One region of the Lactobacillus sp. JM1 genome, then DNA from elsewhere that is predicted to be linked to it. Evidence: predicted binding sites of a transcription regulator. Region 1 holds the regulator's gene; each other region holds the start of a gene.
What was found. The regulator HrcA, encoded in region 1, represses chaperone genes, less so after heat shock. The targets are predictions, from matches to a motif close to TTAGCACTCNNNNNNNNNGAGTGCTAA.
Positions count from the first base shown of each region.

Region 2: F3I00_RS01045 (Hsp20/alpha crystallin family protein) is a predicted target of HrcA. The motif match lies at 1,892-1,918, and genes of this name have one in related genera.
Region 3: clpP (ATP-dependent Clp endopeptidase proteolytic subunit ClpP) is a predicted target of HrcA. The motif match lies at 2,406-2,432, and genes of this name have one in related genera.
Region 4: groES (co-chaperone GroES) is a predicted target of HrcA. The motif match lies at 2,220-2,246, and genes of this name have one in related genera.

Region 1 is NZ_CP044412.1:787,923-791,677, forward strand. It holds gene abc-f (ribosomal protection-like ABC-F family protein) at 1-1,089, shown strand, start outside; gene F3I00_RS04005 (GyrI-like domain-containing protein) at 1,113-1,739, shown strand; gene hrcA (heat-inducible transcriptional repressor HrcA) at 1,880-2,938, shown strand; gene grpE (nucleotide exchange factor GrpE) at 2,950-3,528, shown strand; gene dnaK (molecular chaperone DnaK) at 3,546-3,755, shown strand, end outside.
Region 2 is NZ_CP044412.1:223,556-227,310, reverse strand. It holds gene F3I00_RS01055 (hypothetical protein) at 1-191, opposite strand, end outside; gene F3I00_RS01050 (6-phospho-beta-glucosidase) at 390-1,838, shown strand; gene F3I00_RS01045 (Hsp20/alpha crystallin family protein) at 1,988-2,419, shown strand; gene greA (transcription elongation factor GreA) at 2,466-2,927, opposite strand; gene F3I00_RS01035 (hypothetical protein) at 2,927-3,547, opposite strand; gene F3I00_RS01030 (C1 family peptidase) at 3,713-3,755, shown strand, end outside.
Region 3 is NZ_CP044412.1:1,338,991-1,342,745, forward strand. It holds gene F3I00_RS06880 (sugar-binding transcriptional regulator) at 1-431, opposite strand, end outside; gene F3I00_RS06885 (APC family permease) at 865-2,313, shown strand; gene clpP (ATP-dependent Clp endopeptidase proteolytic subunit ClpP) at 2,455-3,042, shown strand; gene whiA (DNA-binding protein WhiA) at 3,096-3,755, opposite strand, start outside.
Region 4 is NZ_CP044412.1:420,094-423,848, forward strand. It holds gene F3I00_RS02120 (TIGR00730 family Rossman fold protein) at 1-396, shown strand, start outside; gene F3I00_RS02125 (LytTR family DNA-binding domain-containing protein) at 567-1,025, shown strand; gene F3I00_RS02130 (hypothetical protein) at 1,022-1,780, shown strand; gene groES (co-chaperone GroES) at 2,288-2,572, shown strand; gene groL (chaperonin GroEL) at 2,604-3,755, shown strand, end outside.

The DNA.
Region 1 (3,755 bases):
ATTGACGAACCAACGAATCATTTAGATGAAGAGTCGCGAAAACAAGTGGTTAGATATTTGCAAAAACATTCGCAAGGTTATATTGTTGTGAGTCGTGATCGAGATTTTTTAAATCAGGTAACTAATCATGTTCTTGCAATTGAAAATACAGAGATTCATTTATATCAGGGAAATTATGCAAGCTATGAAGATACTAAAGAGAAGCGTGATAAGTTTAACCAGGAGAAAAATGAAAAACTCCGTGGTCAAATTAAAACTTTAAATGCAAGTAGACAACGTATTAAAGGATATTCACTTCAATCAGAAAATAATAAAAAAGCTAGTGCACATAAGAATGAAATTCATGCAGATATTAATAAGGGATTTTTTGGTCATAAGGCTGCTAAGATAATGAAAAGATCAAAAAATATTGAAAGAAGGATGAATAAAGATATCCAAGATAGAAAAGGTTTAATAAGGAATGTTGAATCTGTGCCAGAATTAGAGATGAATTTTCAACCAAACTATCACTCGACTTTATTAGAAACTCGGCATTTAGATTTGAAAGTTCAAGATAAAAAGTTATTTAAAGACCTAAATTTAATTGTTAAAAAACGAGGAATTGTTTCCCTTGAAGGAAAAAATGGATCGGGAAAATCTACTTTTTTGAAAAGTGTTTTAAATAAAAATATAGATGTAACTTATCAAGGAATTTTAAGTTTAACTAATGGTTTAAAAATTTCCTATTTACCACAAAATTTTGTAGAATATTCAGGCACTTTGGCAGAATTTGTTCAAAAGGAACATTTGTCTTATGAGAAAATGCTTAATATGCTTAGAAAAATGGGTTTTCCTAGAACAAGTTTTGAGACGAGAATTGAAGAAATGAGCATGGGGCAGCAAAAAAGAGTGGCCATTGCTAAGTCATTAGTTGAAGAGGCTGACCTTTATCTGTGGGATGAGCCAGCAAATTACCTAGATGTGTTTAACCAAGATCAATTAATTGATGTTTTAAAGAAGGTCAAACCAGCGATGCTTTTAGTTGAGCATGATGAGTATTTTATTAGTCAAGTAGCAAGTAAACGGATAAAATTAAAGGTAGATGACTAGCAGATTGTATAGAAAGAATAAAAATGGCATTTGATTATAAAAAAGAATATAAAAATTTGTATCATCCAAAAAAGCAACCTGAAATTATTAAGATTCCTAAAATGAATTACATCGCAGTTTCAGGAAGTGGAGATCCTAATCAGGAAGATGGGACTTATCACAAGGCGTTAGAATTACTTTATGGGCTTGCCTATACTATCAAGATGAGCAAAAAAAATGAGCATAAAATTCCAGGATATTTTGATTATGTAGTGCCACCACTTGAAGGACTATGGTGGTCAAAAGATAAGCAAAAAATTGATTATGCTCACAAGGAGAACTTCGCCTGGATATCGATGATTCGACTGCCTGATTTTGTTACAGAAAAAGAATTTAATTGGGCAGTTAAGACAGCTACTGAGAAGAAAAAGCAAGATTTTTCTCAAGTTAAATTCTTTACTTATGATGAAGGACTTTGCGCTCAGGTAATGCACATTGGTAGTTATGATGATGAGCCAGCGACAATTGAAGAGATACATCGATTTGTAAAAAAAGAAAATTATCAGATAGATATTCAAAATCCACGCTATCATCATGAAATATATTTAAGTGATCCAAGGAGAACTAAGACTGAAAGGCGTAAAACTGTAATTAGACTACCAATTAAATGATTAAGGTAAGCACTTGTTGCTTACCTTTTTTTATAAAAAACAAATTTAATTAGCACTCTGCTTGCACAATTGCTAAGTTATGGTATCATATTAATTGTTAGCACAAGAGGAAGAAGAGTGCTAATGATGGGGGCGAGAAAATGTTGACTGAACGGCAAGAACTTATTTTAAAGACTATTATTATGGACTTTACTCAGTCTCATGAGCCAGTAGGTTCTAAGACCGTGATGAATCAACTGCCTGTCAAGGTTTCAAGTGCTACAGTTCGAAATGAAATGGCGGCACTCGAAGAAAAGGGACTACTTGAGAAGACTCATTCTTCAAGTGGTAGAATTCCTTCAACTGCTGGTTATCGGTATTACTTAGATCATTTGATTAATCCCGTAAAAATACCAGCATCCGTCTATAATCGAATTATTTATCAATTAGACCAACCCTTTCAACAAGTTAATGAAATCGTACAAGAAGCTGCAAAAATTCTGTCTGATTTAACTAACTACACTGCTTTTGCAGCGGGTCCTGAAACTCGCTCGGTTAAAGTAACTGGTTTTAGGATCGTTCCCCTTTCAAGCCATCAAGTGATGGCAATATTAGTTACGGATGACGGTAATGTAAAGAATCAAATCTACACGTTACCTCATCATACAAATGGGGAAGAGATTGAAAAAGCAGTTCGACTAATTAATGATCAATTAGTTGGAAAGCCACTTAGTTCAGTTAATGAAGTGTTACTTAAGAGAATTGCAGACCATCTAGTTGCTGGTGGATCAGCAACTGAAATTTTGGATTTGCTTCAAGATGTTATTAAGGATGCTGCTAGTGAGCAAATGTATGTGGATGGTCAGATTAATCTTTTGAGTAATTATGAAAGTGATGATTTAGCTAAAGTTAAATCTCTCTACAAATTAATTGATCAAAATGATGCTATTTCAAGCTTGATTGGTTTTAATCCTAAAGATGAAATTAAGAATGATTCAAAGTCGAAAGTTCAAGTTAAGTTAGGTTCTGAATTACAATCAGATCTACTTGAAGATTATAGTTTGTTGACTGCACAATATAGCGTTGGTAAATATGGTAAAGGAACAATAGCATTACTTGGACCAACTAACATGCCATACTCGCAGATGATCGGATTACTCGAGTATTTTAGGAATGAACTAGCAAAGAAATTGTTAGATTATTATGGTAGATTTAAGTAAGGAGGTTAGCTGTGAGTAAAGAAGAGTTTCCGCATGAAAAAGATTTAAAAGACGAGGTGACCCCAGATAAGGCACCAAAGAAAGATCCAAAAGTAACTCCGAAAGAGGAAGTTAAGGAAAATCCAGCAAAAGATTATGAAAAAGAAATCGCTGAATTGAGAGCTAAGAATAAGGATCTTGAAGATAAATATCTACGTAGTGAAGCTGAGATTCAGAATATGCAAGCACGTTATGCAAAAGAGCGTGCGCAATTGATTAAATATGAATCTCAAAGCCTCGCTAAAGAAGTTTTGCCAGCAATGGATAACTTAGAACGCGCGTTAGCTGTTAAAGCAGATGATGAGGCAGCTAAGCAACTCCAAAAGGGTGTTCAGATGACACTTGACTCATTAGTTAAATCAATGAAAGATCAAGGAATCACTGAAATCAAAGCCGAAGGTGAAACTTTTGACCCTGCACTACATCAAGCTGTTCAAACTGTTGCAGCAGAAAATGATGATCAAAAGGATCACGTAGTTAAAGTTTTACAAAAAGGATATCAATATAAAGATAGAACATTAAGACCAGCAATGGTTGTAGTGGCTCAATAAGAAAGGAAGTTACATATATGTCAAAAGTTATTGGTATTGACTTAGGTACGACTAACTCAGCTGTTGCCGTACTTGAAGGAAAAGAACCTAAGATTATTACTAACCCAGAAGGTAACCGTACGACTCCTTCTGTAGTTGCCTTTAAGAATGGTGAAATTCAAGTTGGGGAAGTTGCTAAGCGTCAAGCTATTACTAACCCTAACACTATTGTTTCAATTAAGAGCCAT
Region 2 (3,755 bases), 560 kb from region 1:
AAAACAAACAATAATCCCGAAATTATCGAAGCACCAATATCTTTGTAGCAAATTGCAAAAACTAACCAAAATAGATTAGTGAATAAGAACGCCGCAGAAAAATAACGAATCATTAAATAGCGGCTAAAATTTATAGATCTTACACTCATGTCATGTTTCTTTTGTTCTAAACTCTGATCTTTTTTAGTCATTATTGTATCTGCCCTTTCAATATTGTTCCCGAACAATTCAGACAACACCTGTATAATACCACTAATTGAAAACGGTTGCAACAATGAAGACTGTTTTCTTATGAAAAATAAAATTCTATACTTTTAAGCTTTACAAGTCAGATTTTAATTTGTAGAATGAACTTCGAAAACGCTTACTTTAGAAAGGACGTATTGAATATGACTGGATACACTATGCCTAAAGGCTTTTTATGGGGTGGCGCTGTTGCTGCCCACCAACTTGAAGGTGCATGGAATGAAGACGGGAAAGGAATGTCAGTTGCCGATGTAATGACTGTAGGATCCGCAACTAAACCACGTGAAATCACAGATGGCGTCATCCCTGGTAAGAACTACCCTAACCATGATGCTATTGATTTTTACCACCATTACAAGGGCGATATCAAATTAATGGCTGAAATGGGGTTTAAAGCTTTTCGTACTTCAATTGCTTGGACTAGAATTTTTCCTAAGGGCGACGAAAAAGAACCTAATGAAGCAGGTCTTAAATTCTATGATGACTTATTTGACGAATGCCACAAATACGGTATTGAACCTGTAATCACTCTTTCTCACTTTGAAATTCCTTATCACTTAGTTAAAGAATATGGCGGTTTCACTAATCGTAAATTAATTGACTACTTTGTTCGCTTTGCTCGCGTATGCTTCAAGCGTTACAAGAACAAGGTTAAGTACTGGATGACCTTTAACGAAATTGACAACCAATCTAGTTTTAACAATGACTTCTTGATGGCAACTAACTCCGGAATTTTATTCAAGAATGGAATGGGCGATAAAGAAAAAGAAGCAGCAATGTATCAAGCAGCTCACTATGAATTAGTTGCTTCTGCTTTAGCAGTTAAAGAAGGACACAAGATTAATCCAGACTTCCAAATTGGCTGTATGATTAATTACTCACCTGTTCGGCCTTTAACTCCATCTTCAGACGATGTCTTACTTGCTGATAAGTTTGAACAAAGACGTGACTTCTTCTCTGACGTTCACGTTAATGGTGAATATCCAAACGCAGTTGAAGACTACATTGAAAGAAATGGCTACCGTCCAGATATTACTGAAGAAGATAAGATTGCCTTAAAGGAAGGTACTGTTGATTACGTTGGCTTTTCATACTACCAATCAACTACTGTCTCAAGTAAGAAAGTTAAACCTGATGAGTTAACTGACTTACAAGAAGCAATTGTTGAAAATCCTACATTGCAACGTAGTGACTGGGGTTGGGAAATCGATCCAGAAGGTTTAAGAATTTCTCTTAACCACTTAACTGATCGCTACCACAAGCCACTCTTTATTGTTGAAAATGGTCTTGGTGCTTATGACAAACGCGAAGCTGATGGCTCAGTTCATGACCCATATAGAATCGATTACTTAAGAAAGCACATTGAACAAATGGAAAAGGCTGTCGTTTTAGATGGTGTTGACTTGATGGGTTATCTTCCTTGGGGATGCATTGACTTAGTATCAGCTGGAACTGGTCAAATGGACAAGCGTTATGGCTTTATTTACGTTGATAAAAATGACAAGGGTGAAGGAACACTTGAGCGTTCAAAGAAAGATTCCTTTGACTGGTACAAGAAAGTTATTGAATCTAACGGCAAAGACTTAGACTAATCATGAAAAATAGGATCTAGAATTACTCTAAATCCTATTTTTTTGTGCTAAAATTAGCACTTTGTCAATTAGAGTGCTAAATATTTTACATTCTATTCTGACCTACTACAATAGAAAGTGTAGAGAGCGTAATGGAAGGAAGTTTTATTATGGCAAACGAAATGATGAAGAATCGTAACAATGATAATATGATGGATCAATTAAGCGATTGGTTTAGTTTTCCAAAAGACTTTTTTGACGATAGTTCAATTAAGAACATTATGCAATCTGATGTAGCTGAAACAGACAAGGACTATATCGTTAAAGTCGACATGCCAGGAATGGATAAGAAAGACATTAAAGTTTCTTATAAAGATGGCATCTTGAATGTTTCAGGTAGCCGCGACTCATTTGACAACTTAGATGACAAGAATGGCAACCTTATTCACCGTGAAAGAAGCGTTGGTCACATTCAAAGAAGCTATCGTATTCCTGATGTTGATTCTAAAGAAATTTCTGCTAAGGACATCGACGGCGTTTTAACCATTACCTTGCCAAAATTAACTGAAGAAGACAAAGAAAACACAATCACAATTGAATAAATTTGATTGCTTACAAAAAAAGGCATCCCGCAAAGCGAGGTGCTTTTTAATTTACTGCAATAATTTTTACATCATAACTTCCAGCTGGTGCTTCAACAGTTACTGTTGCACCAGCTTTTTGCTTCATTAAGGCCTGTCCTAAAGGAGAATCAAAAGATATTTTCCCTTTAGCCAGGTCTGCTTCCATTCTACCAACAATCCGGTATTCTTCCGCATCATCATCACCTTCAAAAAGCAGTTTTACATTTGAACCTAAATCAATTGTGCCACTTTTATCTTTTTGAATAATTTCTGAATATCTTAATTGTTTATCTAGATAACGCAGTCGACTCTGCAAATGCCCTAATTCCATCTTAGCAGTCGTATATTCTGAATTTTCTGACAAGTCTCCCATACTACGAGCTTCTTGCAAAATTTTAATTCTACGTGGTCGATCTTTTTTTAAACGGGCTATCTCGTCTTTAATTTCTTGATAGCCTTCTGGCGTCATTTTTTGATAGTAAACCATTATTTAACCTTAACATCGTTTCCAGTAAGAATGTCTTGCTTGTAAAGTTCACCATTCTTGACTGAATAATGACCAACAATTGTTCCAGTTGACTTTTCAGCTAAAGAGTATTGACCATTGCCACCATCAATTAAGGTAAAGTTGTCTGGACCATAATTACTTGAATAACCATGCTCTTTAATTGTGTCAGAAACCATCTTGTTAAACATGGCATCTGAAGCATTATGAGATGATGATGCATTTTGACTATTACCATTAGTTTGGGTGTTAGATGCAGCTGAATTTGATGCATTGTTCGAATTAGTTGATCCAGTTGAATCAGAAGAATTGTTAGAGTCAGTTGATTTGTTCTTATTAGTCTTTTTGCTGGTAGTATTACTTGAATTTTCACTACTCTTATCGCTCTTCTTATCAGAATTAGTAGTTTCTGAATCATCAGTATCTACATCAGTCTTATCTTTCTTAGTAGTGTGTTTCTTAGCCTTATGACTCTTCTTGTGACTTGTCTTACTGCTTTTTGCTTCGTTATTAGTACTAGATTGATTGGCACTATTGCTGCAACCTACAGCAAGAAGCATTGTCATTAGGGTAATTCCTGATACAAAAATATTCTTTTTCATAGTTCTTACCTCCGATATTATTATCAATATTATACTTCATATTGTCCCTTGTCATACTTATGAAAGCTACTTTCATTCAACAAAATTAGTGTATTAAGTCGTCATTTGCTGTATAGTAAAGATAATGAAAAACATGATAAAAAAATTAAAGGAGTGTAAAATTACATGTCTCATGAATTAACCCTACAAGAAATTGATCAATTCCGTA
Region 3 (3,755 bases), 550 kb from region 1:
CTTTTTCCTAGCGGTAAAAGAAGATCCAGAGCAGAATTAAGTTGTTCACCCATCAAATCAACTACACGCTCTTGCCGATCCATATCACCAGGAACAATAATTGCTCGATCAATACCCAATTTCTGTGCCAATTCAATTTCAGTTTGGCTTGCATTGAATAAACGATCAATTAATGGAGCAGCTTCTTTTAAAGTTCTCTTTCCTTTATCAGTTAATTCCATCCCATAGCTCTGAATATTGATCAGACCTAATTGTCGCAAATAATCAGTTTCAGTTCGCACATTGCGCTCGCTTAATCCTAATTTTTTAGCAACAACTCGTCGCCCAACTGGAGCTAACAGCGAAATCTGTTCAAGAACAAGAAAACGTTGCCGAATTATTTTTAAAACATCAGGAACTAAGCTTTGCAACAAGGTTAAATCCGAGTCCATTGCTCGCTCCCTCTATTGGGTCAAAATTGATACCGCCATATGACGGTCAGCGACCCAAAAAGCTTAAAAATATTAGAGAGACGCGAATTGATTAACTTCAGATTCACATTTCTCTCTCGACATTTTTTAGTATAGCAATATCTTTTTTTAAATTCAAGATATATCCTTCAGAATAATTAATTTGTACTTTCTTCTTTTTTTGATATACTTATTTTAGTTTGTCGTGCCCTTAGTGTAATGGATCGCACGTAAGATTCCGGTTCTTAAAATCTGAGTTCGACTCTCAGGGGGCGCATAGTACGAGACAGTCAGTCAATCTGGCTGTCTTTTTTTGTATTTTGTCACTTTATTTAGAAAAAATCTATCATCTGTAAGCATTTTCGTTATAATTAAATTTGGTGTTAATTATGTACATAGACAGAAAGGTTATTTTATGATCGAAGAAGAAAAAAAGTCTAATGCCAAAAAAATGCTCTGGCCAACGCTAGCGATGATGGCATTTTCAACTGTCTGGGGCTTCGGTAACGTTGTTAACGGTTATGTTTACTTTGACGGTACCAAAGTTATATTCAGCTGGATATTAATGTTCCTGTTATATTTTGTTCCCTATGCATTAATGGTTGGAGAACTAGGTGCAACTTTTAAAAATGCTAATGGTGGTGTTTCCTCATGGGTTAATGCTACTATGGGTGCAAAGTGGGCCTATTACGCTGGGTGGACATATTGGGCATGCCACGTAGTATATATTTCAAGTAAAGGTACTGGTGGCTTAAGAGCCATGGCTTGGGGAATCTTCGGCAACACTAAATGGTATGATGGTCTTCCAACTGCTTGGACTCAATTTGCCACTTTAGTGGTCTTCCTCTTTTTCTGCTGGGTTACTACTAAAGGTATCCCAGTACTTAAAAGTTTAGCCACTATCGCTGGATCATCAATGTTCATCATGTCAATTTTATTTATTATTATGATGTTTGCTGCACCAGCAATTAACCCCCATGCTGGTTATTACTCAATCAATTTTAATTGGAAGAGTTTAATGCCCACATTCAACCTTAAATATTTAACATCTCTTTCAATTTTAGTTTTTGCTGTCGGTGGATGTGAAAAGATATCTCCTTATGTAAACAAAGTTAAAAATCCAACCAAAAACTTTCCTAAAGCAATGATGGCTTTAGCAATTATGGTCATGGTTTCTGCAATTTTAGGAACTTTTGCTATGGCTTTAATGTTTGATCCTAAAGTTGTTAACAACAATCTAAACGAATATATTTCAAATGGTGCTTACATGGCCTTTCAACGTTTAGGCGAGTATTACCATGTTGGTGGTTTATTTATGTATATTTATTCATGGTGTAACGTTATTGGCCAATTCTCTACTTTAGTTATTAGTATTGATGCTCCTTTAAGAATGCTACTAGGTAGTAAAGAAGCTAAAAACTTCATTCCTAAGAAGCTTCTTAAGATAAATAAACATGGTGCCTACATTAACGGTATCTGGATGGTTGTAATTCTTTCAGGTGGTTTAATTGCAGCACAAGCTTTATTACCTGATGCACAGGCAGTTATGGCTCAATTAGTTAAATTAAATTCAACTACAATGCCAATGCGTTACTTATGGGTATTCGCAGCATATATTGCACTTAGAAAGCAACAAAAGAAGTTTGATACTTCTTACCAAATGACAAAGAATCAAGGATTAGCTTATACAGCTGGGATATGGTGTTTTATTGTTACAGCAGCATGTTGTATTTTAGGAATCTACTCACCAGATCCATTTACCCTATTTCTTAACATCATTACTCCAATTATCTTGATTGTTTTAGGCTTAATTTTGCCAGCAATCAAAAAAAGAGAAGATGGAACTAACCCATTAATGAAGTAACTTTAAATGAACGATATGCTTGCTATATCGTTCATTTTTTCTACATAAAATTAAGTTTGATTAGTTGACATGATTAAAAGTAAATGATTTAATTAGCACTGTACTTATTAGAGTGCTAATTTTGTTTAGGAGGTAAAATTAATGCTCGTACCTACAGTTATTGAACAAACTGCACGTGGTGAACGTGCTTACGACATTTACTCAAGATTATTAAAAGATAGGATTATTATGCTTAGCGGTGAAATTAACGACCAAATGGCCAACTCAATCATCGCTCAACTTTTATTCTTAGATGCACAAGACAATACTAAAGATATTTCTCTATACATTAACTCTCCAGGCGGTGTTATTACTTCTGGTCTCGCAATTATGGATACAATGAACTTTATTAAGTCAGATGTATCTACAATTGCAATTGGTATGGCTGCTTCAATGGCTTCAATTCTTTTGACTAGCGGAACTAAAGGTAAACGTTTTGCATTACCAAATTCAACAGTTCTTATTCACCAGCCTTTAGGTGGTGCACAAGGTCAACAAACAGACATTCAAATTGCAGCTAATGAAATCTTGAAGAGTCGTAAGAAGCTTAACCAAATATTACATGAAACTACTGGTCAACCTCTTGATAAGATCCTTAAAGATACTGAACGCGATAATTACTTATCTGCAGAAGAAGCTAAAGACTATGGTCTAATTGATGAAATTTTGGTTAACCAAAAGAAAGACTAGTTTAATTTAACAAAAAATAGAGCTCACGATAGATGTGAGCTCTATTTTTTTGACTAATTTTCTTCTTTTAACTGTTGCGCCATTTCACGAATTTTTTGAAAACGGTGGTTAACTCCTGACTTTGAAATTGGGCCATCTGGAACCTGAGCTGCAACTTCTTTGAGTGAAAGTTCAGGATGCATTAATCTAAAGTGTGCTAGGATTGCCAATTTTTCTGGCAAATTTTCTAACCCCACTTTTTCTTCAATTAATTGAATATCCTCAACCTGCTTAGCTGCTGCATTCGCGGTTTTCTTCAAATTTGCTGTATCGCAATTTACTAACCGATTCACCGAATTACGCATATCCCGCATAATTCTTAAGTCTTCAAATGCTAACATTGCATTGACGGCACCTACAATATGTAGAAAATCACCAATTTTTTCAGCTTCTTTTAAATATACAATATATCCATTACGTCTTTTTGTAGCTTTTGCATTTAAATAAAAGAAACTATTCATTAATTCCAGTAAATCATTATTATGATTTTCATAAAGAGAATAGATCTCTAAATGATATCGACTCGTTTCAGGATTATTCACACTTCCAGCTGCTAAAAAAGCTCCTCTTAAGTATGACATTGCCCTTTGTTCCGATGTCATAATCTTCTCAGGAATTCCGGTAATCAAGCCATTATCACTGTCAAATATCTCTAGATCACTTAAAATTTCATG
Region 4 (3,755 bases), 370 kb from region 1:
GGCGGTATTGTTCATGGCATTATTACTGAAGAATTAAAAGATCGTGGTGCAGCTTACGATAAGGTGCAAGATTTTCGCGTGGTCCCAAGTATGGATAAGCGCAAAGATACGATGATGAACTTGGCTGATGGGATGGTAGCTCTTCCTGGCAGTATTGGTACTTTAGAAGAAATAAGTCAAGCTATTTCTTGGACTGCAATTGGCGATAATGCTAAGCCCGTTGCTTTTTATAACTATGCTGGCTTTTATGATTATTTAGATAAGCTATTAAAGCGCATGAATCAGGATGATTTTTTAGAAAATATTTACTTAGATACGGTCTATTTTGGAACTGATTTTGATAAGATTTTGCAGTTTATGGAGGATTATCAGGCTCCAGCTTATCGTGAATATTGATTTATTAAACTAAAGAAGTATAGCCTAAATTTTCCCCTCGTATTTAGGGTCATGCTTCTTTTTTTGACCACTTAGAACTTTAAAATGACCACTTAGTCAATTTCACTAGATTTTAATCTTATATTCATGTTTAATATAAATATCAAGAACGAAACAAGGAAGTGAGAATTGTGAAAGTTAAGCTTGAACTTGATCCAGATCAGCAAGAGACAGAAATAACAATTCATGCTAAAAGCTTAACGCCTGAAGTAGAAAGAATATATCATCAACTTCAAACTGATTCAGAACATCCTGATCAAATTGAGGGGATGATGGACAATACTTCTTATTATTTAAGTATTAACAATATTCTCTTTTTTGAAACAGACGCTAAGCAGGTAATGGCGCATACGACGAGGAATGCATATTTTGTTAAGTATAAATTATATGAACTAGAAAACTTATTAAGTGGGCAGTTCATGCGAGTATCGAAATCGACTATTTTAAATTTAGATCAGATTTACGCTGTTACTAAATCGATTTCTAATTGTCAGATTAAGTTTCATGATTCCTATAAGACAGTCTATGTTTCAAGAAGATATTACCGAGATTTAAATGAAAGATTAAAAGAGAGAAGGGCATTATCATGAGAAAGGCCAGTTTTGGAAGAATTCTTTGGGGATTAGGTTTGCTTGCGGCAGCTGCGTTTTTAGTTTTAGATCAGCTCCACTTGATGCCATTAGAATTAGGCTTTTGGGCAATTTTTTGGACAGTAGTCTTTGGAGCAACCTTAATTACTTCTTTAATTAATAAAAGTTTAGGCGGCAGCATCTTTTCAATTGCTTTCCTATTAATTATTTATGCTAAACCACTTCATATTGAACGTATTGTTCCTTGGACAGTACTTTTAGCAGCATTCTTAATTTGGGGAGGTTTGAGATTAATCTTCAAAAAAAGCTGGAAGCCGACTGTGATTATCAATGGTGAAAAAGTTAATGCTAATTGGTCAGACTTGAAGGCACCACATAAATTTAAGGCTGAGCATGTATTTTCTGATACGTCTAGTTCAGATAATGATGACAATATTGTGATTAGCGAAAAGTTGTCTTCTACTTCACGTTATGTTCATTCGCAACACTTAGAAACGGTGACTGTGAATGTTTCAATGGGAGATGTTAATGTATATCTTGATTCAGCTAAGCCTGCCGGGGATGAAGTACTTGCTAACATCAATATGTCGATGGGAGATATAAATATTTACATTCCAACTTCTTGGCGAGTTGATGATCAACTTGAACATAAATTTGGTGATTTCACTATTGATGGTGATCAACCAGCAGAAGGTCCAACATTAGTACTTCAAGGTCGTGCTAATATGGGGGATGTTACTATTAAGAGAGTTTAGAACTAGAAAAGTCAATCAGCTCTAATTTGAAGTAAAAATTAATTTGCTGTAAAATACTTGTAGTATAAAAAAGGAGAGCTACTGGTAATAGCTCTCCGAAGCACAAGCCGCTAAAAGTGCAGTGGCAAAATTACTATTAGCAAACTAAAAAGTCGCTTTCAACTCTGCCAAAAGTCATCAAGCGGCTTTTTTGTTTGCTTATTTTTTCTTCCACAAATCGTGGATAGCCTTTATCAGTCGTTTTGCAGCTTTTGCTAACTCGGTTAAATCTTTTGCAAGTTTTAGTTTTATTAAAACAAGAACAAGACAATCCATATTAAAATTCAAACAAAGATTCAAGTAAATTGGCACTTTTTAGCACTCAAGCAAGAAAAGTGCTAATTTTTGTGTCTAAATACTTGCTTTTCTTTTATAAACAAGGTACTATCGTAAATGTAAGTTAGCACTTATGAGATATGAGTGCTAAGTGATGTAATAATAGATTAAATATGTACAGGAGGGACTAACGTGTTACAACCAATTGGTGATCGCGTGATCGTTAAAGTAAAAGACGAAGAAGAAGAAAAAGTTGGAGGCATTGTCCTGGCTTCTAACGCTAAAGAAAAGCCTCAAATGGGTGAAATTATTGCCGTAGGAAATGGTAAGCGCAACGCAAACGGCGACTTAATTCCTATGTCAGTTGCAAAAGGTGAAACAGTATTCTTTGATAAATACTCTGGCACTAACTTGAAATACGAAGGCGAAAAGTACTTAGTACTTCGTGAAAGCGACTTATTAGCTGTCGTTAAGTAATTAAATTAGAAATAAAAGGTGGCATATAAATATGGCTAAAGACATTAAATTTTCTGAAAATGCAAGACGCTCATTATTAAAGGGTGTTGATAAATTAGCAGACACTGTTAAGACAACTTTAGGACCTAAGGGTAGAAATGTTGTTTTGGAAAAGAGCTATGGTGCTCCTGACATTACTAACGATGGTGTTACTATCGCTAAGAGTATTGACTTAGAAGATCACTTTGAAAACATGGGTGCAAAGCTTGTTTCTGAAGCTGCACAAAAGACTAACGATATTGCTGGTGACGGTACTACTACTGCTACTGTTTTAACTCAAGCAATTGTTCGTGAAGGTATGAAGAACGTTACTGCTGGTGCTAACCCAGTTGGTATTCGTCGCGGTATTGAAACTGCTACTAAGGCAGCTGTTGACGAATTACACAAGATCAGTCACAAGGTAAGCACCAAGGATGAAATTGCTCAAGTTGCTTCTGTTTCATCAGCTTCAACTGAAGTTGGTAACTTAATTGCTGACGCAATGGAAAAAGTTGGTCACGATGGTGTTATCACAATTGAAGAATCAAAGGGTATTGATACTGAACTTTCAGTAGTTGAAGGTATGCAATTCGATCGTGGTTACTTATCACAATACATGGTAACTGATAACGATAAGATGGAAGCAGACTTAGACAACCCTTACATTTTAATTACTGACAAGAAGATTTCTAACATTCAAGACATCTTGCCATTATTGCAAGAAATCGTTCAACAAGGTAAGAGCTTATTAATCATTGCTGATGATGTTGATGGTGAAGCTCTTCCAACTCTTGTTTTGAACAAGATCCGTGGTACTTTTAATGTTGTTGCTGTTAAGGCTCCTGGCTTTGGCGATCGTCGTAAGGCAATGCTTGAAGATATCGCTATTTTAACTGGTGGTACTGTAATTTCTTCAGACTTAGGTCTTGAATTAAAGGACACTAAGATTGATCAATTAGGTAAGGCTGGCAAGGTCACTGTAACTAAGGATTCAACTACTATTGTTGAAGGTGCTGGCTCAAAGGATGCTATTAGTGAGCGTGTTGACCAAATTAAGAAGCAAATTGCTGACACTACTTCAGACTTTGACCGTGAGAAGTTACAAGAACGTCTTGCTAAGCTTGCTGGTGGTGTTGCTGTTATCAAGGTTGGTGCTGCTACTGAA